2 linked regions of the Bernardetia sp. MNP-M8 genome follow. Each later gene encodes a partner of the first gene's protein in a complex. Links are inferred from orthologs where the notes say so. Each region holds a gene or a part of one and is shown in the gene's direction. Other genes may lie near its edges.

Evidence for each region.
Region 2: the proteins of tsaD (region 1) and tsaE are in contact, whole or in part, in a crystal structure (PDB 6N9A), measured with the Thermotoga maritima proteins. The link is inferred for Bernardetia sp. MNP-M8 from one-to-one orthologs. Residues at the interface, in WP_004082750.1 of Thermotoga maritima: Cys10, Asp11, Arg49, His50, Leu82, Gly84, Gly135, Gly136, Glu154, Thr155, Leu156, Asp157, Asp158, Ser159, Glu162, Asp165, Lys166, Arg169, Leu170, Tyr175, Lys213, Thr214, Leu217, Tyr218, Gln221, Arg222, Asn324; in WP_004082108.1 of Thermotoga maritima: Leu37, Gly38, Lys46, Lys57, Val59, Lys60, Ser61, Thr63, Phe64, Thr65, Leu66, Met67, Val69, Pro71, Tyr82, Arg83, Leu84, Asp86, Asp88, Phe89, Asp93, Ile128, Asp130, Glu131, Arg134.

The regions. Positions count from the first base shown.
Region 1 is NZ_CP147012.1:2,244,187-2,256,884, forward strand. What follows is about bases 5,034-7,964. They hold tsaD (tRNA (adenosine(37)-N6)-threonylcarbamoyltransferase complex transferase subunit TsaD), read left to right. Parts: upstream 5,034-5,963; coding sequence 5,964-6,965; downstream 6,966-7,964. Other genes in these bases: V9L04_RS09310 (glutamate--tRNA ligase family protein), read right to left, coding at 5,034-5,807. In the rest of the region: V9L04_RS09290 (nucleotide pyrophosphohydrolase), read right to left, coding at 1-322; V9L04_RS09295 (Hsp20/alpha crystallin family protein), read right to left, coding at 542-1,033; V9L04_RS09300 (mechanosensitive ion channel family protein), read right to left, coding at 1,380-2,294; V9L04_RS09305 (TonB-dependent receptor), read right to left, coding at 2,411-4,591; more of V9L04_RS09310, read right to left, coding at 4,863-5,033; V9L04_RS09360 (heavy metal-associated domain-containing protein), read right to left, coding at 8,019-8,807; V9L04_RS09365 (multicopper oxidase domain-containing protein), read right to left, coding at 8,849-11,410; V9L04_RS09370 (four-helix bundle copper-binding protein), read right to left, coding at 11,488-11,808; V9L04_RS09375 (DUF305 domain-containing protein), read right to left, coding at 11,881-12,345; V9L04_RS09380 (AraC family transcriptional regulator), read right to left, coding at 12,453-12,698.
Region 2 is NZ_CP147012.1:1,300,229-1,312,733, reverse strand. What follows is about bases 3,840-6,577. They hold tsaE (tRNA (adenosine(37)-N6)-threonylcarbamoyltransferase complex ATPase subunit type 1 TsaE), read left to right. Parts: upstream 3,840-4,833; coding sequence 4,834-5,322; downstream 5,323-6,577. Other genes in these bases: V9L04_RS05470 (alanine dehydrogenase), read left to right, coding at 5,319-6,551; V9L04_RS05480 (PKD domain-containing protein), read right to left, coding at 3,840-4,584. Also shown: V9L04_RS05490 (hypothetical protein), read left to right, coding at 1-126; V9L04_RS05485 (7TM diverse intracellular signaling domain-containing protein), read left to right, coding at 297-2,717; more of V9L04_RS05480, read right to left, coding at 2,800-3,839; V9L04_RS05465 (DUF4230 domain-containing protein), read left to right, coding at 6,680-7,387; V9L04_RS05460 (hypothetical protein), read left to right, coding at 7,397-7,993; gliding motility protein GldN, read left to right, coding at 8,365-9,246; gliding motility protein GldN, read left to right, coding at 9,304-10,158; V9L04_RS05445 (hypothetical protein), read right to left, coding at 10,177-10,599; V9L04_RS05440 (cupin domain-containing protein), read left to right, coding at 10,843-11,352; V9L04_RS05435 (acyl-CoA dehydrogenase family protein), read left to right, coding at 11,827-12,505. UniProt on the Escherichia coli protein: Required for the formation of a threonylcarbamoyl group on adenosine at position 37 (t(6)A37) in tRNAs that read codons beginning with adenine.

The DNA.
Region 1 (12,698 bases):
GCAATTTTTTGTTTTCCTTGTGTCTTGTACTATCTCGTTGTGTTTTTTTGTCCAAATTTTTCTGTAATGCTTCGGTCAAATTTACGCCTGTTTGGTTTGCCAAACAAATAACCACAAAAAGAACATCAGCTAGTTCATCAGAAAGCTCTTTGTCTTTATCAGACTCTTTGAAAGACTGCTCACCATATTTTCGTGCAATTATTCTAGCCACTTCTCCAACTTCTTCGGTCAGCATTGCCATATTGGTAAGTTCATTAAAATATCGTATTCCAAATTGGTTTATCCAATCATCAACTGTTTTTTGAGCTTCTTCTAAAGTCATTTGAAATGTGTTTTTTGTGAGAACAATAATAAAGATTACAAAAACAAAGGCTATTTGTTTAGGGCTATTCGAACAAAAATCGAACAAAAAAACCGTTTCAAGGAAACGGTTCTTTTGGATTTCACAACTTAACTACTGTTGATCTTAAATATTTTTAGTATTTTCTAATGTCTATATATTTTCTAGTATTTCTACTTATTGGTAATTTTCTCAACAAATTTATGCAATACTTACTTTTTTCTTGTTAACTACTTCAGCTTTCTTTGGTAAAACGAGTTTTAAAATTCCGTTTTGATAAGAAGCTGCAATATTTTCGCCATCTACATTTTTAGGAAGTGTAAATGAACGTTTGAAAGAAGAAGAACGGAACTCACGACGAGTGTAATAGTTCTGTCTTTTTGATTCTTTTGCTGTATTATCAGATTTTTTATTATCTGAATCTTCATTTGATTTTTCTTCTTTTTCCTCTTTCATTTCTGCTGAAATAGTAAGTTTATTATCTTCTATTTCAACATTAAATTGGTCTTTTTCAAAACCTGCTGCCGAAACTTCAATTAAATGTTCGTTTTCATTTTCACTGATGTTAACGGCTGGTAATGAAAGTTCTGAACCAAATTTAGTCATTCCATTTGAAAGGAAATCTTGGTCAAAAAACTCTGCAAAAGAGTTAGGCAAAAAAGAATTGCTAGGTCTATATTTTATAAGTGTCATAATAATAAAAATTTAAGTGATTAAGGAATAAATTATAAAAAGATTCTTTAAATAAATGTGACTACTAATAAATAATTATATTATTCGTAGTTACATTTGACTTATATTATTCAAATTATGAACCAAAATGCTTTTAAGCTATTTTGTAATAAAAAAATGACAAATTGACATTTTTGATTGTTTTATCTGTGAAAAGTAGATTTTTAATATGTCAAAATGACTGTGTCTATTACGCAATCAATATGATATATGAAAATTTAATGCCAAAAAATCGATGTTACTTTTTTTAACTTCTCTTTTAGCTGTTTTCTAGACTATTAACAAGCTCTACTTCAAATTGTTTGATTTACTGCTTTTCTGAACTTTCTGACCCGTTTTGTTGAGATTTAGAAGGTTCTACTTCTGAATTGAAACTTTGGCTTAAATGACGATGAGGAACGCCTATTTTTATTCCTTCTTCATCAAAACGGTATTTTATATCTCTAATCAAGTCGCAATACATATCAAAAGAAGTTGAAAGATCTTTTGCCCAAACGCTTGCTCTTATTTTTATTCCTCTCTCATCCATTCCAGTAGTTCTTACCAAAACAACAGGTTCTCCCTTTATTTTTTCTTCTAATGTTCTTCCATCTATCATATCAGGGTGTTTCATAGATTCTTCTTCCATTATAGATATTGCTTTTCTCAAATCAGTATCATAGGTAATCCAAATTTCTACGAAACGTTGAATGGTGGGGTCTTCTATAGTAGAGTTAACAATTACATCACTACTAATATTGGAATTAGGAATAATAATACGTTTGTTTTCAAGTCCTTTTATGACAGTATGACGAAGTGTAATGTCTTCTACCACTCCAAAGTAAGTTCCCACAACTACAATATCTCCGACTCTAAAGGGTTTAAACCAAACAATGAAAATTCCACTCACAATATTACTAAATGCTTTTTGAGAAGCAAAAGCAATAAAAGCAGCAAAAATCCCAGCCCCAGCAAAAAGCGTAACAGCTAATGCACGTAATGAAGGAATAGTATAAGTGATAAATAAAATAGCCAAAATGACAATAATAAAATTTACGCCATTTTTGAAAAAACGAAGGCGAGTCGCATTATCATAGTCTTTTGATTCTTGAGAGTCTGCAATATTTCGCAAATGCTTATTGATAGCTGATTTTGCCAAACGAGAAGTAACCCCTGAAACAATGAGAATCAAAATAATGGTTAGTAATAATCCTGTATCGAAAGGAATAATTTTGTCTATCATGGAAAAAAGTCAGAGTTTATTAAATCAGAACCTAGAAGTAAATACAAAGGTAAAGTTTAGAATTTAAAGTTAGTATAGCTAAAAAAGAAAAATAATTCTACCTTCTAAATTTATTTTCAAAACTTCCAATTAATTCCAACATTCCATCTCAAAGGATCTTGTGGAACGCCTACAAAAGTAGTTACATTAGGAACAGACGTATTGTAATAACGAGTATCTAATAAATTTCTGAAACGAGTAAAAATAGTAAAGTTATCTTTGATGTGATAACCTGCATATAAAGAAGCCACCCAAAAAGGCTCATTTCCAAGCGCATTTCCTGCATCATCTTTAAAAGTTGTGTGATAACTTGTACTTCTATACAAAATAGATGGTGTAACATCAAAATTCTTATAAGAAAACTCACCTATCAACCTCAAGGTGTGCATAGCACTAAGAGGAAGTTGTCCTTCATTTAATTCTCCACCTGAATAGGAATAGGCTAGATTTGTATGTACTTTCCAATCTCCAAATGTTTGATGATAAATAGCTTGAAAAGTTCCTCCATAGGTTGTAGCATCTCCTTGATTTATGGATACTTCAGCAGCACTGACTTCAATTCCTTTAAATGTCTTACCTGATTGAATAACATCTGTAATCAAATCTGTAAGTGTATTGTAATAAATATCAGCACTAAAACGAAGAGTAGTCATTGGAGCATAAGACGCATTGACTTCAAAAGTTTGATTTCTTTCTGGGCGAAGCTCTGAGTTAGGAAGATGATAAAAAGGTAACGTAAAACCAGTAATTTGATTGTTATCATTTGTGGTAGGAATAAAATCACCAAATTGTTGAAATGTCTTTTGATTAGAAGGTGCTAAAAATGCTTGTCCATATAAAAGTTTGATATTGAATTTTGCATCAGGCGAAAAAACAAGACCTACACGAGGATTGAAAGCACCTTGATAGCGAGTATTATAGTCGTAACGAGTTCCTAAAGTCATGTACAAACGGTCTGCAAAGCTAGTTTTAAACTGTGCATAAACGCCATAATTTTGATATTGTGTCCAATAGAAATTTTGAAAAATCGTCAAATCTTTTCCTAAAGAATCTGTTACATTTGTTCCAATATAATATTGTTGTGTCGAAAACTCAGGTATATTTCCATCATAAGGCAAAGGCAAATCTCCTGTTTGTGGAAGTGCTTTCGAACTCTGAAAAAGAACGCCAACAGTAAGATTTGTTTTTTCTGTAAAATAATATTGAAATTGTTGGTCAAACTGAAAAGCTGCTTCTGAGGCATACTTATAACCTTTTTGATAACCAGAATATACATTTTCAAAATTAGAATCTTCATCTACTGTAAAAGAGTTAAAAGAGGCAATTGTTCGGAAATAAAACTTGTCTATTGTTCTTTGAAAGGAAGTATAAATGTTTGTCAGATTTGTACCATAGCGAATATCTTTTTTGAATAAAGTATATTCTGGACGATTAGCTACTGAAGTAGAATGAATTTGTTTGTGATGGGTAAAACCAACTGTAAAATTTTCTCCTACACTTATTTTTGCGCCCACATTATAGGCTTGTGTAGGCATTGCAAAAGGCTCTATCTCTACTGTTCGTGTTACATCTGACACAAACTGACTTGCCAAAACTTCTCCATTGGTTTGATAACGATTGATATACCAGTCAAAATCTTCTTGATAAAACTCTGGAAAATTTGGCTCAGCAGAATAATACTGTTTTCCATAAATCATAACTGAAATATCTTTGATAGCTGCACCTGCAACGAATGAATTATCAGCTGTATTGAATCTTCCAAACGAAGAGTTTATTTCAGCACCTTTTATTTCAGCTCCATTTTTGGTGATAATATTTATGATTCCTGAAAAGGCATCTGCACCATAAAGAGCTGACGCAGGTCCTAAAATAACCTCAATTTGTTTGGCATGATAAATTGCAAAATTATGTTGAACAGGATGCAAAACGCCAGTAATTGAACTAATTCGGATTCCATCTTGCAAAATAACAAAACGCTCGTTGCCACCAATTCCACGAATGGAATAATAACTATTGGTATAAGTATTTGCCTTTTGTTGGATTTCAATTTCTGGAATGTCTCCCAAAACATCTTCCAAAGATGTATAGCCTCGCTGTCTAATTTGATCTTCTGTAATTACATAAATTGTAGCTGGAGCAGTTCCAATACGCTCTACACTTCTACTAGCTGTCATTACTCGTGCGTTTGACCATAAATTTTCATAATCAACTTCTTCGTCTAAAAGCTCTTGCAGACTTGCCTCAAAAGAATGTCTCATAGTCGAATCTGGAGTCGCTTTTTTTATATTGTCTTGATTGTTATCCTGACTATAAGAAAAACTTATTTTTGTGAAAAAAAGAAAGACGCAAAAAGTAAGAAAGTAATAATTTTTAGTCATAATCAATGGCAATTTTTAGGAAAATAAAAGACAGAAAGCAATCACAAAGCAAAAGTAAAGTTTTTGCTTATCAAATTACTCATAACTAATCTTTTTTCAAAATTCTAATTCAGAAAATCAATTCTTTATATGGCTGTTTCTAAAGAGTCAGTTACAGTAAATCTAGAATTGTTTGTAAACTTTGTTTTGGTTCTATCTTTATCCATTCACAAAACTGTTTTAAAAATTGTTCTTTTGTTCCTCCATTTTCTCTAAAATACTTAACAGAAAAAGAATCATATCTACTTCCTGCTGATTTAGAAATTTTATTTCCTGCTGTATCTTCAATCAAATCATGATGCAAAAATATAATTTCTAAAAAAGAATTTTTTTCTAAAATTTCTGCTAAAAAAAGCTGTGCTGCTGTTGAGTTTATCAAATCTGAACCTCTGACTACAAAATTTATATTCATTCTAACATCATCTATCAAAGAAGTGATTTGATAAGCTGGTAGTTTTATATCTCTCTGAACTTTTTTCTGTACAATAAAGAAAGGTATTTTCTTTTCTAAATTAATTTCAAAATTACCTCTATTACAATCATTGATTAGAATATTTTTTTTATCAAAATAGTTTGTATTTATTCGAAGAGCAGACTTTTTTTGATTTTCTGTATGTAGTGAGTTTAAGCAAAAGCCATCATAAATATTTTTGTTATATAAGTTCCTTTGTTGAATTTCTGAACGAGAACAGAAACACTCAAAAACAGCATTTTTGTGTTTAAGAATTTCAATTTCTTTTTGATAAATTTCTAAAAAATGATGCTGTGAATAATTAGATTCGAAGTCAGTTGGGGTCTTTGCTCCTTTATCCCAATCTATTCCCAAAAAATCAAGTGTTTCGAAAATATCCTGTAAATACTCTGGTCGTTTTCTAGTCTTATCAATATCATCAATACGCAAAGTAAGTGTTCCACCTGTTTTTCTTACCAAAATCCACGTCAAAAGGAAAGAAAAAGCATTACCTTTGTGTAAAAATCCAGAAGGTGTGGGCGCAATTCTTGAATGAATCGGTTTTTGAATAGAATTTAATACTGATTTGATTTTTGAATGGTTCATATTGATTTGTGTGTTCAGTTTAGCTTCTCTGAGGACTACGTCGTTCTCAGAACTGAATAAAACGCTTCCTCAGAAGCGTGTTTTTTTATTTGTTTATCACGCTTTTGAGAAAGCGTAAAGTTCGTTTCTGAGGAAACGAACACACTTTACAAAAATATGACAAAAATATTAGCTATTGAGTCAAGTTGTGATGAAACTTCGGCTTCTGTAATTATAGATGGACAAGTAAAAAGTAATTTGATTGCTACACAGGCAATTCATCGTGCTTATGGTGGTGTTGTGCCTGAACTAGCATCAAGAGCGCATCAACAAAATATAGTTCCTGTTGTGATGGAATCCTTAAAAGAAGCTCAAATTACGACAAAAGATTTAGATGCAATTGCTTTTACTCGTGGACCAGGTCTTTTGGGTGCACTAATTGTTGGGACAGCTTTTGCAAAATCGTTGGCTCTTAGTTTAGAGATTCCATTGATTGAAGTCAATCACATGCAAGCACATGTTTTGGCACATTTTATTGATGAACCAAAGCCAAAATTTCCGTTTTTATGTCTGACGGTTTCGGGTGGACATACACAGATTGTTTTGGTAAAAGATTATTTAGAAATGGAAGTTATTGGAACTACACAAGATGATGCCGTAGGAGAAGCATTTGATAAAACAGCTAAAATGTTGAGTTTGCCTTATCCAGGGGGAGTAGAAATTGATAAATTAGCTCAAAAAGGGAAAGTTCAAGATTATGGTTTGCCAAAAGTAGATTTACCAAATCTTGATTTTTCATTTTCTGGACTCAAAACGGCAATTCTTTATTTTATAAGAAAACAAGAACAGAAAAATCCGAATTTTATAAAAGAAAATATAAATGATATTTGTGCTACCATTCAACATACACTTATCGAAACGCTTTTGAGAAAAATTATTCAAGCTGCTGAACAGAAAGGGATAAATCAAATTGCAATTGCTGGAGGAGTTTCTGCCAATTCCGAACTTAGAAAAAGAATGACAGAGTTAGGAGAAGAAAGAAACTGGGATATTTTTATTCCCAAAATGGAATACTGTACTGATAATGCTGCTATGATTGCGATGGCTGCTCACTATAAATTTTTGAAAAAGGAATTTAGTAATCAAACTGTTGCTCCACTTTCAAGAATGAGTTTTTAATGGTGTACCTGAATGCTTGTAGGAATATAAAATATGGATTATGTTATTTAATTTTGTAGCGATAAAGGGATTCGAACCCTTAAAACTTAGTTTCTAAAACTAATACGTATGCCAGTTCCGTCATATCGCTATTTAATTAAAAAACTAACTCTTCTTACCCTAAGGATTTTCTCACTCCATTGAATGAAGATTTCAAATAAGACCAAATTAGTTTAGTATAACAGGCAAGATTCGAACTTGCGACCTCTTCATTCCAAATGAAGTAAACTACCACCGTTATCCTGCTATATGTTGTGGAAAAGATTGGATTAGCTTCGCTGAATACTTATTTCGAACCAATGCCCAACAGATTTTTAGTCTGTCACTCTACCTGTCTGGGTTACTTCTCCATTTTTTGCACGTTCTAGAGGAATCGAACCTCTCTTTTCGGTTTTGGAGACCGAAACATTACCACTATGATAAGAACGTAGTTTGTTACCTCGTCAAGATTCGAACTTGAAAAATCAGACTCAAAATCTGATGTGTTACCAATTACACCACAAGGCAATAGTTATTTTTTGCGAGAATGGTAGGTTTCGAACCTACGACCAATTGATTAACAGTCAATTGCTCTACCACTGAGCTACACTCTCGTTTTTTGTGGGAATGCTAGGATTAGCTTCGCCAGATACTTATTTCGAATCTGGAAAGTTTCACAACTCCAGATTTACAGTCTGGTGCAGATTGCCATATCTACAAAGTTCCCTTTTTTTGTACTCCATAAGAGATTCGAACTCTTTTTATATCTTAGAAAGAGATATGTGATAACCAATTACACTAATGGAGCAAATTGTAAGATTAATAGGATTCGAACCTATGACCTTCTGCTTATCAGACAAACGCTCTAACCGACTGAGCTATAATCTTATATACTACTACAAACCTCTCTTCAGTTTTTATAGTTCCTGACAGTTTAAAAATTTCAAAAAAACACCTTACTAGGCTTTGCTAATAAGGTGTTTAATTATTGTCTCACTAATTTGAATCAAATGTACTTCGAAGTTCTCTTCAATTTTAAACCACAAAAAGCATCACTACAGCCATTGCTACCATTGATAAATCTTCAATAATCGTAACGGTACTCATTGGCAAATTAAAAACATCTCCCAAACAAGCACATTTGATTTTTTTCTTATCCAAATTACTTTTTATAACACCAATACTACTAATTCCCAAAACAAAAATTGTAATTAGATTGACATAGAAAGGAAAAATATTGATTAAATAAGCAATACCTAAAGTAAGTTCGACAAACGGATAAATCAATCCCCATCCTTTCCATTTTGCTGCTACGATGTCATACATTTGGTAAGAGTTTGCAAAACCTTCCAAGTTAAGGAGCTTGAAAAATGCAAAGACAATAAAGAATCCAGCCATAAAATGACGCATTAAAAGCATTCCTGAAAAATCAGTAAACGGATATTGAACCAAAATACTTGTTCCCAAAATAAAAGCAACAATCAAGAAGAGAGGTTTGTAAGTAGAAAATGATTTGTTTGGTAAATCTATTTCTTCACTAACAACAGCATTCGGATTTCCTTTTATTTCTTCAAAGATTATCCCATCAGTGTTATTTTTTTCTATAATTCTATAATTTCCTATTTCAGAGAGTTTTTCTTGTAAAATATTTGTCAGAATATCATCTTCAAAATAAATTTTTCCATCAGCATTTTCTACGCTAATTTCTGCTTTTTCTATTTCAGGGAATGCCTCTAAAGTCTTTTTTACTTTGGCTTCACAGCCTTTACAGGTCATTCCTGTAATTTGATATTCTTTTATTTGAGTTTTTTCTAAAGTATTCATAGTGGTTTCGTGTTTAGACCCAAAGGGCTTTAATAAATTATTTAATACATAATCTGCAAACCTGCTCCCCATTTATAACGGTTGTCATAATTAGCAGAAAGCGCAAAATATTGTCCTAAGATATAACTCGTTCCTATTGTATATCTAAATTCATCTTGATTGATAAGATACTCTACACTTGCATTTGCTCTCCAACGTTTGGTAAGAGGAAAATCTTCTCGTTCTAGTTCTACTTGAAAATTTCCTTCGTGATCGGCTCTAAAATCTGACCATACGTGCATCGGTAAAAAATATCGAATACCAACTAATCCTTTCATTTTTGCATCTGTAATAGGTTGGTCGTCGCTTGTTCTGTTAATTTCTTCTTGTTCAATTTCTGTCCCTAGATAAGCCGTAAAAAATTGTTTTGCTCCAAAATAATGCATTGCTTTTGCTTCTACTTCAAACTCTTCGGTATAATTTGTATTTCCTTCTATACTTATTTCATTTCTGAAATTAAAAATACTTGCATCTGCCCAAAGTCCGTTTGTTTGTCCTGTTAGGTTTGCCATTGCATACCATTTTTTATCTTCTCTAGCAAAACGTCTATAACCTGCTTTTGTAGTAATCATTGGTGTAGTATTTTGATAATTTACTACTCTAGCCATTCCAGACATCATGTGATACAACAAATGACAATGAAAAAACCAATCTTTTTCCTCAATTGCATCAAATTCTATAATTGTCGTTTCCATAGGAGCAACATTGACAGTATGTTTGAGAGGAGCAAAATCGCCTTGTCCATTTATAATTCTAAAAAAATGTCCGTGCAAGTGCATTGGATGGCTCATCATGGTTGTATTGTGCATCACAAAACGAACCGTTTCACCTTTCGTTATTTTTATTTTATCAGCTTCTGAAAGTGGCGTATTATTTATCATCCAGACATAACGCAACATATTTCCTCCTAAATACAAATGAACAATTCTGACAGGTTTTTCTTCATTTTGTTCACTTATTTTGGTAGAATTTGGAGATTTTAGCATTGTATAATCAAAAATAGTTTCGTCAGGATTCTGTTCTTTGAGTTGTTTGTAACCTGTCATCATTACACCAATTGGTTTGAGTATAGATTTCATCATATTTGCTTTAGGGTCATCTTTGCTCATCATCATTCCTTCTTTTTCTGCCTCATGAATTTTTCCTTCTTGCATTTTCATGTTGTCATGATTCATTCCGTCATGATTTTGATGATTCATTTTTGAAGTGTCCATTTCCATTTTATCATGCTTCATTTCATTATGGTTCATCTTGTCATGATTCATTTTCTCACTTTCGTTATTCATTTTCATTCCTCCATGTTCCATTTCCTTATTCCCATTTCCCATTTGCATTCCCATTCTATTCATATCTTCCATCAAAATATCGTGGTTGGTAGGAGCTTTTCCATTTGCATAAAATCCATTTTCCATTCTGTTTTTGGGAGCTTTACCCATCTTCATTTTGGGCATCATTTTCATCATGTCTTTCATTTCGTTTACCAAAGCAAAATAATCTAATGGTGGTAAATCAGTTGCAGCTTTTTGAGTTGCATTTTTGTCGCCTAACCAAACCGAAGTGTATTTATATCTATCCCACGAAGTAGCACGAAATTCATATTTTTTTGTGTCAGAATCAGCATTTTGAGGAATTGTAACTTCAATATCATAGGTTTCAGCCGTTGCAATGAGTAATTTATCTACTAGGGTAGGCTCAACATCAATTCCATCGGCAGCCACAATTTTCATTTTACCACCTGCGTAATGCAGCCAAAAATGAGAAGACGAAGAACCATTTATTATTCTAAGACGAATCGTTTCTCCTGCTTTGAGATTTTCTACTTCTTCTTTTATTTTTCCATTTGCCAAAAAAGCATCATAATATACATCTGCTAAATCCATATCAGGCATTCTTTTCCATTCTAACCACGCTTTTGCAGCCAAATTTCCTGTTGCAATCGCTTTTCCATAACTCTGAATAGCATTTCTTTTGATGGCATACCAATCCGTATGACGCTTTAAAAGGCGAATTACATTATGTGGATTTTGGTCTGTAAAATCTGAAAGAACAATTACTTTTTCCTTCGTTTTTATAGGTTCTTTGGGCGCAATAGAAATTCCTCCATACAATCCTTTTTGTTCTTGATACATGGTGTGAGAATGATACCAATATGTTCCGTTTTGAATAATTGGAAATTTGAAAATATGCGTTTCTCCTGCTTTTATAAGTTCGGTTGTCAAGAGTGGAACTCCATCATATTGATTAGGTAAAATTAATCCATGCCAATGAAAAGAAGTTGTTCCTTTTGTATTATTTTTGACATAAATAAGTGCAGTGTCTCCTTCTACAAATTCTAAAGTAGGCGCAGGAATTTGTCCGTTTGTAGTAAGCATTTTAGCTTTTTTTCCTGCAATTTCCATAACAGTATCATTTACATTGAGATGATAAATGACTGTTTTGTTTTGAATTTTACTATCCTTTTTTTTGGTAGAATGATTTGAATGTTGAGAATGTTCGTGCTGTGCTTCTGCATTTTGAGTAAAAAGAAAAGTAAGAAATAAAAAGAGTAGTATTTGATTTTTCATAATTGTTTTTTAGTTTAAAAAATGGTGGAAAAAACCCTAAGGGACTCTGAAGACCCTTAGGGTTTGGGAACTAAAAATTAAGCTGCCATTTTACGACATTCTTCGGCACATTTGCGACACGATTCTGCACATTTTTTACAATGTTCGTGGTTGTGTTGTCCACATTGTTCGGCACACCAATCACAAATTTCTGCACAGATTTTACAATACTCTTTTGCCCACTTGCTATTGTTTATCATTGCTTTAATAGCAACTTGACACGAATCAACACATTCTATGCAACAGCGAGGACAGTCATTCATACTTTCTTTGGTTGCCATTTGATACAAACAACTTTGGCAATCGATAAGACATTGTTGGCAGGCTTCGATACATGATTGAAAATTTGAATTATTCATAATTTTGGGGTTTTGTGAGTTAAAAATTTAGATTAAAAAATCGTAAAGGGGATTTTATTTTTTTAATGAAAATTATTCTACTACTTCAAGCAATTTTTTCATTTCGGCAATTTCTTTTTCTTGTGCCTTTATAATTTCTATTGAAAGCTCTTTTACTTCTGAATTTTTGAAAGTAGCATTTTCACTAACTAAAATAGCTGAAGAATGATGAGGAATCATAGCTTTCATATATTGCTCATTAGAAATAAAGGTTTGAGTTCTCAAAAAAAGCAAAGCTGTTATGAAAATAGAAACACTCAAAAAGACAATTCCAATATTGAGTATTTTGTCTTTGTACATGTCATTCATAAAAAACAGTTTCAAAATTGCCATTGGAGAAACCATCAGCAAAGTCATATACAAACGAGTATTGCTTAAATAAATATGATTTAGCTGAGCTACATTCAGAAACATTACGCCATACATAATCACAAATGAAGCAGTCAGCATCAAAACAAATTTGATATAAGGTTGGTAAGAAGAAGAATGCTTTTGCATAAAAATGAAGTTTAAAAAGTAGAATAATTGGTTTCTACTTTATTAAACGCTACTAAAGCCACTCAGTTTTTCAGAATTTTGACAAAAATTTATACTATTTTGACTTATTATTGTAAAGCATCTATTGTTTTACGTTTCTCTGAAATATTTTTTTGATAATAAGAAGGAGTTTTTCCTGTTACTTGCTTGAATTGTGTAGAAAAATGAGAGGTGTTTTTATAATATAAAAAGCTCGCTATTTCATTTATTCTATACTTTTTGAGAGATAAAAGTTCTTTGGCTTTTTCTATTTTTTGTAACACAATATATTTTTCTATAGTCATATTTTCAGAGGTAGAAAAAAGACGACTCAA
Region 2 (12,505 bases), 940 kb from region 1 along the record:
AAAGACATTAGCAATTCCCCTGTTGCTATGAATTCTGATTCTGAATTGCAGCTTTCAAAAACATCTATTCCTATTAGCGCATTAGAAAAACTAATTAACAAAAAGATTTTAGTACAATTCAACTAATTTAAAAATACAGCGCATGTACAAATCGTGTGTCATGAGCTGTTAAAAAATAAAGGTAGACTTAAAATAAAAAAACTGTTTTTTTATTTTAATTAAAAATCCTAGCTAACATAAAAATACTTTTAATGATATAAACTTTATACTAATTACGTTCATAACCCTTTACTATTATGCCGAAAGGCTCTTTACTCCCCTTTTTATTGTTATTTTTATTAAACGTATTTACATTTGTTAATGTATATGGTCAGCAAGACACGACTACTATTTTTTCTGATTCTCTTCAAAAAGAACAAATCTCTGTTTTGAATTTAAAAACAGAATTAAAAGAAATAATAAGTAAATCCAAAATTACTGAATCAGATTCACTACGTCAATTTTCTATTTTAGATTCATTGATCAATTTTTATAAAGACATAAATAAAAAAGAGTACAATTATTTTTTGTCTGAAAAGAATAATTTGACATTCAAGTATGTCTTACCCATAAAACCACCTATTCAAGAAAAGAATTATATTACTATTAAAGAAAACTTAGGTGTTTGGAAAGACACAACAGATGGTAAAATATCTATTGAAGAAATTGCAACTAATACAAGCAATTTATTTTCTGCCAATACTATCAGTGCTTCAAATATGGAAGTAGGAGCATATTATTGGTTGCGTTTAAAGTTAGTTGGAAATGGTGTAAGAGATGAAGTAATAGCTTTACAAATTGGTTCTGTTTTTGATGCTTGGTCAGAAATTACGTTTTATCGTTCTGTAGAGGATGATGCCTTCCACATAGAGCATTCAGGTACAGACATAGATCCTAAAGAAAAACCTGTCAAACAATGGCGTAATTATTTTTATATTGATGTTGCTGCTCAAGAAGAAGCTATTGTTTATCTTCGCCTACATTCAAATGAATTGCGTTTTCATCCTAAGTATATTTTAGCTTCTATAGGGGATGCTGTAAGCGTAAGTAAAGGAGCTGATGAGTTTACTTATGCACAAGGAATTTTTCAAGGAATCTTGTGGGTGATGGCTTTCTACAATCTGTTGTTATTTTTTATTATCAGAGATAAATTATATTTGTATTATGTGATAATGATTATAGGTATTCAACTGAATGTTTTTTATTATTATAGATATATTTATTTTCTTTTTCCAACCTCACATCATCTGATTCGTTCTTTTATTGTTATTTCTCATCTTTTTATGATAGGAGGAGGGCTTTTGTTTTTAAGAAGTTTCTTGAATATAAAAGAATTATTACCAAAATGGAACAAATTTATTAAGATAATAAATTACGCTCTAGTTATAGTGGTAATTATATTTATTGCAGATCATTTGTTTTTGCAATATCCTGTTTGGAGCGATAATTTTAGTCCTTACAAATCTGCTCAAATAATAATTGTTTTTATAGGTATAATTGCAACCATTTTAGGATTCATATTAGGTATTCTTACCTTCCGAAAAGGGTATTCTGCTGCTCGTTATTACCTAATTGCTACAAGTGGTTTGTTTATTGGAGCTATTTTTTATGCTCTTTCTTATTTGATAAATACACAAGGAGAATCTATTGTTAATTCGGACATGTTTATGTATTTTTTTCAGGGTGGAGTAGTAGTTCAACTTGTATTTTACGCACTTGGTATTGGTTATCAAGTCAATCGTTTGGAGAGAGAAAAATCAGATGCCCTTGCTGAAAACTTAGAGCTACAAAAAGAAACAACTACTCTTTTGGAGAAAAAAGTAAAACAAAGAACTGTAGAAATAGAACAACAAAAAGAAGAAATTGAAGCTATCAATACTACTTTAATGGAACAAAAAGGATTGATGGAAAAGCGAAATAATGATATTACTTCTAGTATAAACTATGCTAGACGCATTCAAGATGCCGTTTTACCAGACTTACGCTCTTTCAAACGTAGTGTGCCTAATTGTTTTGTTCTTTATAAACCTAGAGATATTGTTTCAGGAGATTTTTATTGGTTTGCTCAAAAAGATAATCAAATTGTTTTAGCTGCTGCTGACTGTACAGGACATGGTGTTCCAGGTGCATTTATGTCTATTTTAGGAGATTCTTATCTCAATCAGATTGTCAATTTACAGGGAGTTACAAAGGCTGATTCTATTTTGAGTCGTTTACATGGACAGATTCGAAGAGCTTTACGACAATCTAGTACAGAGAATAAAGATGGAATGGATATTTCTATTTGTGTAATTGATTTAGAAAAGAATCAAGTTACTTTTGCAGGTGCAAAACGACCTCTTTTATATATTCAAGATGAAAAAATGGTTGAAGTAAAAGGAGACAAACACTCAGTAGGAGGTTTTCAAACCAATGCTGAAAATTCATATACTTCACACCAAATTGATATTACCAAACCTACTTCGTTTTATATTTTTTCTGATGGTTATGTAGATCAGTTTGGAGGAAAGCAAGGAAGAAAATTTATGATAAAAAGATTTAAAAGCCTTCTTTTAGAAATTCATAATGAACCCATGGTAAAACAAAGACAGCTTCTTGCACAACACTTTGAAGATTGGAAAGGAAATAACAAACAAATTGATGATGTAATTGTAGTAGGTTTTCAAATTGAACCTTAAAGAGGTATAGATAAAGAGCAATAAAAAATCTAACTGATTTGATTATCAGTTAGATTTTTTATTGCTATTATTTCAAATTTTCTTAGTCACAATCATATTGATATTGTGTATTACTTGTAATAGTAGTTCCTTGGACAAAAATAGTTGCTACACTAGTACGTAATAATCCTCTTGCATCAATAGTATTATTTATTTCACCTATAGTAGTTCCATTTCCATCTTTTGAAACTGTCTTTTTAAGTTGGCAATCTTGATAGGTGTGTGTATCTGTTTGAGTAATTGTATTATTTGCATCATAAGTTTGTACAAGCTGTGGAAAACTTCCTTCAATAGCTAAAAAGTTAGAAAATACCACATAACTATTCAATACTCCTGCTGTTGTATAATTCTCTGTACGAACTAAGCGATTATTTGCATCATATTCCTCAATGCCGTAATCTGTCAGAGTTCCTGTTGCATCGTAATTATTTCCTCTTACAGTTTTGTTATTATTGCTATATTGAAATTCAACATAATTTTGTAATGAACCTCCGACTTTTGTTTCTGTTCTTGTTTTTAGTCCTTGTGCATTATATTGGAAACTTGTAACTAAAGTTCCTGCAATACTAGCTGTAGAGACAGAAGAAATCTTTTTTATTCCATTTACAACTGTATAAGTGTATGTTACGGTAGTTGTAAAACCAGAACTGACAGTAGTAGTTTTTTCTACATAACATTCAGGCAAATTACATGGATTTGCATTTCCTCCTCCAGCTGCTGGTGCAATAACAACAGTAGTAGATTGTTCACTCGTTCCTGCCGAATTAGAAACCACTAATTTTACATTAATATCTCCTTCTGTATCAAAAGTAAATTTTGGATTTTCTTCTGTAGAACTGAAACTTGTACCTTCTGCTGACCACTGATAAGAAGTTGCATTTGTACTTTCATTTATGAAAGTCACTTCTTCTCCTGCCTTTGGGTTTTCTGGTGTAAAGCTAAATGCTGCCACAGGAGCTGGTGTAGATGCTGTTACAGTAACTTTTTGGATGGTTTCATTTGTTCCTCCTTCTCCAGTAGCTACAAGTTTTACATTAATTTCTCCTGCTGTATCAAAAGTAAATTTAGGGTTTTCTTCTGTTGAGCTAAAACTTGTTCCTTCTGCTGACCACTGGTAAGAAGTTGCATTTGTACTTTCATTTGTAAAACTTACCTCTTGTCCTGTTTGTGGAGTAGTTGGAGAAAAACTAAAGGCTGCGACAGGTGGAGTTTGTGTGGCTTCACTTATCGTAATTTTCTTGATAGTTTCGTTTGTACCACCTTCTCCTGTGGCTACAAGTTTTACATTAATATCTCCTGCTGTATCAAAAGTAAATTTTGGATTTTCCTCTGTGGAACTAAAACTCGTTCCTTCTGCTGACCACTGATAAGAAGTTGCATTTGTACTCTCATTTGTAAAACTTACTTCTTGTCCTGTTTGTGGAGTAGTAGGAGAAAAGCTAAATGCTGCAATAGATGCTGGAGTAGTATTGTCTGCTGGTGCAACACTAACTTGCTTAATAATTTCTTTACTTCCTCCTTCTCCTGTGGCAACTAATTTTACATCAAAATCACCCACTTCTGTAAAAGTAAATGTCGGATTTTTGTCAGTAGAATTAAAATCTGTGCCTTCTGCTGACCAAACAAAAGTAGTTGCGTTTGTACTTGTATTGTTGAATGTAACAGCCTCATCTACTTTTGGACTAACAGGAGTAAATGAAAAATCGGGTGTGGGAACTTTTGGAGTTTCTTCTTCTTCGTCCTTTTTAGAACAGCCTACAATAAATGAGAGCAAAATAAAGGAAAAGAAAATTCCTTTTAATGTAAATAAAAAATGATGTGATTTCATAATTAAAATAATTTTGATTGATAAATTGGAAAAATTAAAAAGGTAAATAGTTTTTTATTTGTCAATAAAGTTAAGTAAAATACAAAAAAAATGCTATACGTATAAATGGGTATTTTTAAACTGTTAGAGACAATTAGTTTTAAATTGAATTAGAAATTTCATTGAGATTCTATCAAAAATTCTCAAATTCTGCGTATCTTCGATAAAAATTTAACTCTAACTTGTTTTTGTTCTACTTTTTCTTAAAAAATGACTAGCTCTTTATCTAATTCTTCTTCCCATTCTACACAATTTGAATGTAAATCTATTGCTGAACTACCACAAGTAGCTCAAAAGGTTATTGATTTAGCTAACAAACTAAACAAGCGTATTTGGATATTAGAAGGTGATTTAGGAGCTGGAAAAACTACTTTTACAAAAGCTGTTTGCAAAGAGTTAGGTGTAAAAGAAACTGTTAGTAGCCCTACTTTTGCACTCATAAATGAGTATGAAGGAAATTATGATAATCAAGAATCAAAAATCATCTATCACTGTGATTTTTATAGAATCAATAACCCTAATGAAGTTTTAGAGTTAGGAATAGAAGAATATTTTGAAAAAGCAGAAGAAAATGGAAATTATTGTTTTATAGAATGGGCTTCTAAAATAGAACCTTTTTTGCCAGAACACTATTTGCAAATAGATATAGAAGTAAATCAAACTACCAATTCACGGATTTTAACTGTGCGTAGCTTATGACTCAAGATGATGCCATCAAAAAATTAGTACAACAGTACGAATATTATCAACCTCAAGAAATGCTCGCCAAAGTACGTGAGCGTAATCAACAACTTACTATTGGAATCCCAAAGGAAACCAATCACGATGAGTTTAGGGTTGCTATGCGTCCAGAAGCCGTTCGCTTGTTGGTAGCAAACGGACATGAAGTAGTCATCGAAACAGGTGCAGGCGAAAAATGTAAATATACTGACCACGAATACAGCGACGCAGGAGCACAAATAAAATATTCTTCAAAAGAAGTTTTTCAATCTGAAATTGTTTTGAAAGTAGCACCTCCTACTTTAAAGGAATTGGAGGAAATGCAAAGCAAAAAAACGCTAATTTCTACTTTGCATCTAGCTAATGTAACCCCTGAATATTTGCACGCCATAAATCGTAAAAAAATTACAGCTATTGCTTACGAAATGCTTGAAGACAAAGAAGGTGGTTTGCCTGTTGTTCGTTCCATGAGTGAGATTGCAGGAAGTACAGTGATGCTCATTGCAGCCGAATATTTAAGTAGTGCCAATGAAGGGCAAGGAATTATTTTAGGGGGAATTACAGGTGTTGCTCCTACAAATGTAGTTGTTTTGGGTTCGGGAACAGTTGGAGAATATGCAGCCAGAACAGCCTTAGGACTTGGCGCAAGTGTAAAGGTTTTTGATAGTAGTGTCCCAATGCTTCGAAGAATAAAATATAATCTTTTGCAGCCCCATCTTTTTACTTCTATTTTTGATTTGGGAACTCTAAAAACAGCTTTAGAAGAAGCTGATGTAGTAGTGGGAGCAATTCGTCCAGAAAACGGAAGAACACCTTCTGTCGTTACAGAAGAAATGGTATCTCGCATGAAACCAAATTCTATAATTATTGATGTCAGTATTGATTATGGAGGTTGTATCGAAACTTCTGAAACAACTTCGCATCATAAGCCAATTTATAAAAAATATGATGTCATTCATTACTGTGTTCCAAATATTCCTTCTCGTGTAGCAAGAACGGCAACTAATGCACTAAGTAATATTTTTGCTCCTTTGCTGCTGCGTGCTGGAGAGCTAGGAAGTATCGAAGAAATGATTTATGCTGATATGGGTTTTGCAAAAGGTGTTTATAGTTATCAAGGAGGTTTGACAAACCAACACTTGAGTAAAAAATTCAATATGCGTTTTAAAGATATTAGTTTGATTGCAGCAGCACAGAAAGGAATGTGATTTTACAGTTATCAGTGAGCAGTAATCAGTTACCAGTTGAATGAGAGTGAGAGGTTATATTTTAGAAGTAAGTGAAGTTAAAGTTTATATATTTGTATTTTTCGTAATTTTTAATTCGTAATTGAAACATGACTAATTTCATCAAAGCTCTTACTGCTCTTTTAATTGTACTTTTACTCGGACTTGGAGTATATTATACCATTCTTCGAAAAGATGCTAAGGAATTATTACAACCTAGAGAAACAGTTACAGAGACAAGTTTCAAAACTGTTTTAGAAGAAGTAGAAAGTCTAGGTAAACTAGAATTGGTAAAATATAACTTTAAAGACGTTGTCGAACACAAGCAAAAAAATGGATATAGTTCTGTTTTAGATTCAAAAGTGTTATTGATTGTAGCTGCTGAAGCTGTGGGTTGTATGGATTTGACACGCATAAAAGCTGAAGATATTACAGAAGTAGGTGATTCTATTTATGTTCATTTACCTGCACCTGAATTATGTTATTACAAAATAGACCACCAAAAATCTAAGGTTTATGATTCGGAATCGTTGCCTTTTATGCAAGATGATAATTTGGTAGGAGAAGCCTTTGCAAAAGCTGAAAAACAAATCGAAAAAGCTGCCCTAGAATCTGGAATATTAGTTCAGACACAAGCTATGGCAAAGACAATGCTACAACCTTTCTTGGAAAATCTTACCAAAAAGACTGTTTTTTTGACTTTTGAGCCTATTTCTACAAAAGAAGATGAAAACCTTGAAAGTGAAGAAAATATCCAAAAGAAAAATATATTGAATAATCCGACTACAATTCAGTCTAAGAGTTTGAATAAAAAATAGTCTAATAGAATGGAACAACTTACCATCAACTTTTTTACCTATAGTATCTATTGTTTGACTATTGCAGTTCCTATTATCATTTTAGAAAAAGTTGGACTGTATAGTAATGTGAAATTTATATTCTCTTTGGGTATCAAAAGTTTTGGAAAAACGATAGAGAATAGTTCTCTCATTAAATTAGAAAAATTCAAAGGTCAATCTATTTCAACTGAAAAGACAGAATTTCAATTTGATGAAAATGGAGTAATTTATATCAAAAGTTTTAGAAGGGAACATAAAAAAAGAACTTTTGGAGAAAGTGCAACAATTAAAGCATTAGCTAAAACAGCAAATAAAAACACTTTAAAAGTTCAGTCCTATACGTTTTTACAAGATACTTTATACTTGATATTCTTGCCTATTATTTGCATTTCTGCTATTATTGCAGCTTCTTATAATCCTGATGGAAATGCAGAACTTGGTTTTATTCCTTTGGTAATGGGTATTGTATTTTTCATTCTTTCTAAGTTCGAACACAAAAGGAAGTTTAATCAAATGTGTAAAGAATTAGAAGAGATTTTAGCAGAAAAAGTAGTAACTAACACCAAGAAGACTACCCAAAAATAGGTATAGATTATTCTTGTGTATTCTCTACTGTTTTCCCTGCTATTATTAAAAAAAAACGGTTTTTCTGACTCTAAACCTATTCTCAATACAAAAGATGAAAACCTTGAAAGTGGAGGAAATATCCAAAAGAAAAATATATTGAATAATCCGACCACAATTCAATCTAAGAGTTTAGAAAAGAAGTAATTTGATACGCATCTATAAAGAGAAATTAAATAAACTAGAAGTTTTTCAAAATTAGATGCAATAAAACAAAGAACCTCCGTTATAAAGGTATAACTACAAAATACTTTATGAAATTATTTAATCAAAAATGAATTTCTATTTTGTAATTATTTTAATCTACAAAAAACAATTTAACTTTTATAGCAATGAAAAAATCAACAAAAACTCTTTTGTGGGCTGGACTTTCTGTGTCTTTATTTTCTTCTCTTTTTACAACTTCGTTTTCGAAGGCTCAAGAATATGGAGCTTATGCAAATGATGGCTACAATCATAACTCAGTTCGTCCTATTCATGAGTCTCATATTATGTATCAAAAAAGTCTTTGGCACAGAATTTCGTTAAAACAAAAACAAAACCGTCCGTTTTTTGCAACAGGAAATGAAATTACAGGAATTATTATTGATGCAGTAAAACTAGGAATTATACGTCCCTATCAAAATGATTCTCTTCAAACTCGTATGAGTCAAGAAGATTTTTTGAGTAATATTCAAATTCCTAGTGATGATATTCAATACGATGGAATAGAACAAGTAATTTTTGAGCAACAAAATGACGTTTGGAACAATGATGATATTTGGGCAACTGAAGAAGAGTCAGGAGTAGAATCACAAGAATTTTATGCAAATCAACTTTATACATTAGAAATAAAAACAGACGTATTTTTTGATAAAACTCGTAGCCGAATGATTAATGATATTCAGACAATTAGTATTATTATTCCTGCCGAAATGAATCCAGTGACAGGACTTGAAAAAACGATTGCGACATTCTCTTACAAAGAACTAGTCCAAAATCTTTTTAGAGATAATTCTTCGGCTATCTATTATAACGAGAGAAATAATCAAGCACATCGAAACTTAGAAGAAGCCTTTGATTTGATGCTTGCAAATGGAACACTTATAAAATATGCAAACGGAAAAGATGAGCATATTATGGATATGTATGATGACCAACATGAGGCACTTTTAGCTTCTCAAAATTATCAAGCAAATATGATAGAATATGAGAGTAATTTATGGGAAAATTAAATTATACGCATTATCAAAACAGGGTTAAAACCCTGTTTTATTAAAAAACAACCAATTATGAAAAAGCTATTTTTTAACACTCTATTACTTGTACTGGCTACAAGTAATTTTTGTTTGGCTCAAAACGCATTACGCCCAAATGAAAATAATATAGAAACAACAAAAACAGAAAAAATCATTCAAGATGAAATAAATCCTTTCTCGCTTCGTCCAATTCCAAAATCACATATTGCTTTCCAAAAATCAATTTGGTTGCAAGTTTCTTTTAATCAAAAAGCAAATTTACCTCTTTGGTATGCAGGTCATGAGCTTTCTAAATTTTTGATAGGAAATGCTTTGGAAGGAAAAATTACAGCTTATACAAATGATAAGTTAGAAACTATTTTATCAAAAAATGAGCTTTTAGAAAATTTGAAAATAGAAGAGAATTTTGAAAATGAAACAGCTAAGTTTGCATTCAATTCTGATAATTCTATTCAAAATGATTCAACACAAAAACTAATTGACTTTTCAGAGCTTTCTATTTTAGAAATTAAGGAAGATTATATTTTGGATATTCAGCACTCAAGAATGGTTCATGATGTGATTGCTTTTACACTTATTTTGCCACAAAACAAAAATAGATTTACACAAAAGGTAGTGTCATTTTCATATAAAGAAATTATTGAAAAATTATATCGTCCACTCAAAGAAGATTATGTAGTCATCGAAACAACAAAAAGTAACGGACATATTCCCAATTTAGAAACACTGATGGATTCTCGTTTTTTTCATGGCTATATTGTCAAGTATGACAATTTTAAAGATGATTCTTTTCAAGACCAATATGATACCCAAAGAGAAGCGATTATAAAATCTATGCAATACCACGAAAAATTGATTGAATTTGAGGCTTTTTTGTGGGATTATTAAGCTATTGTAAGTAAGTATTTATTGTTGTAGTTGTTCTTTAAGCCACTCATACGCCTTTTCTTCTTCTTTTACTACAATATATTCGTAAGGAGGTTTTTGAATAGCAAATATGCCTTGTAATAAAAATTTATGAACTGCCGAATCGGTAATGTGTGCTGTTCCTTTACAAAATTTAGAAACGTGAGTTTGATGTTCTTTAAACCAATTAGCCACCTGAACTCTGTATTTAGTTTTCAAATATCCTGTTTTGGACAAATTCAAAATTATGACATAAGGTTGATTTTGTAAAAATATTTTGGCTGCATATTTAATATATTCTTCAAATTCTTCCTCTGTAGGTTGTTTAGCTTCAAATTTTATATACACATAAGGAAAATTATCTGTATTAATAGAAAAATAATCATTCGAAAAATTGTAATCTTCGGTTTTAAATTCGTTCATAATATATTATTTTAGCTTAAAGGGGAATCAGAAATGAAGAGGGTGTTAATAAATAACAAAAAAGGTAGATAAAGTTTTAAGAATTTTTTTTTGTGGGTGGCTCAACAACGACATAGAATATTTCTAATCCTAAGTTGATCTTAATTATTTTTAATAAATAATTTGGAAAAATGACTTTAAAAATTGAATTTGTAAAGTAAAAATAAGTGTTCGTATACTAATTTTACTCAAAAAAAGTCAATAATGAATCATCACAATCAAGAATATTGGATTGAAAAATTAAATCTACAGTCTCATCCTGAAGGAGGTTTTTATGCAGAAAATTACCGTGCTGACGGAGTTATTCCTAAAAACTCTTTATCTGAACGTTTTACTGGAAGTTGTTCATACAGTACAGCTATATATTTTTTATTGACTGGTTCTACATTTTCAGCTTTTCATCGCATAGCTTCTGATGAGCTTTGGCATTTTTATGATGGAGACCCACTTTCTATTTTCTTTTTTGATGAGGTAGGAAATCTCCATGAAAAGGTATTAGGAATAGATATTGAAAAAAATCAATTTCCTCAAGTCATTATTCCTGCTGGTGTTTGGTTTGCTTCACGTTGTCAGAACCCAAATGGTTTTACTTTATCGGGCTGTACAGTTGCACCAGGATTTGATTTTGCTGACTTTGAGTTAGCATACGCAGATAAGTTATCTAATCAATATCCACAACACAAAGAATTGATTCAAGAACTGACACGTCAATAAAAGTAAAATAGAGTGATATGTTTGCTGTTTTTCTCATTAAATAATTGAGTAACATAACTGACCTAAAGTCATTTCCTTATTTCTCTAAATATCCTTTCATTCTATCAAAAAAATAGAGTTTAATGAAAACTTTATTCGCTCAAAAAAGCCTTTGACAAAATTAATTCATAAAATTTTAAAAAAAAGTCGATTTTTTTCGACTTTTCTCTAACATTATTCGTCGTGCATACGTTTATTTTACTAAATTTGTGATAATGGTATGCAAGCATACAAAAGGAGAGTAATTGACTTCTGTTCTGTATTTACAAACAAACTCACACACAGTTTGAAGAAAGATAAATTAGCAACAAAGAATTACGAAGACTGTATGCAGATTCATACTCAAAAAAATAATATACTATAAACTGTTTTAAAAATTCATTCTGTTCACTTAAATAGATAGAGGAGTTTTTACTACCCAAACAAAAAACATATATGTCAAACGTAGCAGAACAAGAAGCATTGAAAGAAGCCTTAAGAGGTGGTGAGTTTTTGATTAAAGAAACATCAGCAGAAGATATGTTTATTCCTGAGGAGTTTTCAGAAGAACAACAAATGATGGCGAAAGCCACTGATGATTTTGTTGATATGGAAATTACTCCTATTGCAGAGAAAATTGATAAGATGAATGATCCAAAACTTATGCCTTCACTTTTGGATAAAGCTGGAGAATTAGGTCTTTTAGGAATTGGTGTTCCAGAATCTTTGGGAGGACTTGGAATGGACTTTAATACAACAATGCTTATTGCCGATGTTGTAGGTTCAGCAGGTTCATTCTCAACAGCTTACGGAGCGCATACAGGAATTGGAACACTTCCAATTTTGTATTATGGTAATGAAGAACAGAAGAAAAAATATATTCCTAAACTTGCTAGTGGCGAGTGGAAAGCATCTTATTGTTTGACTGAGCCTGATGCAGGTTCGGATGCAAACTCTGGAAAAACTAAAGCTGTTTTGTCAGCAGATGGAAAATCATATTCTATTACAGGACAAAAAATGTGGATTACAAATGCAGGTTTTGCAGATGTAATGATTGTTTTTGCTCGTATCGAAGACGACAAAAACCTTTCTGCATTTATTGTTGAGAGTGCTTTTGGTGGAATTACAATGAACG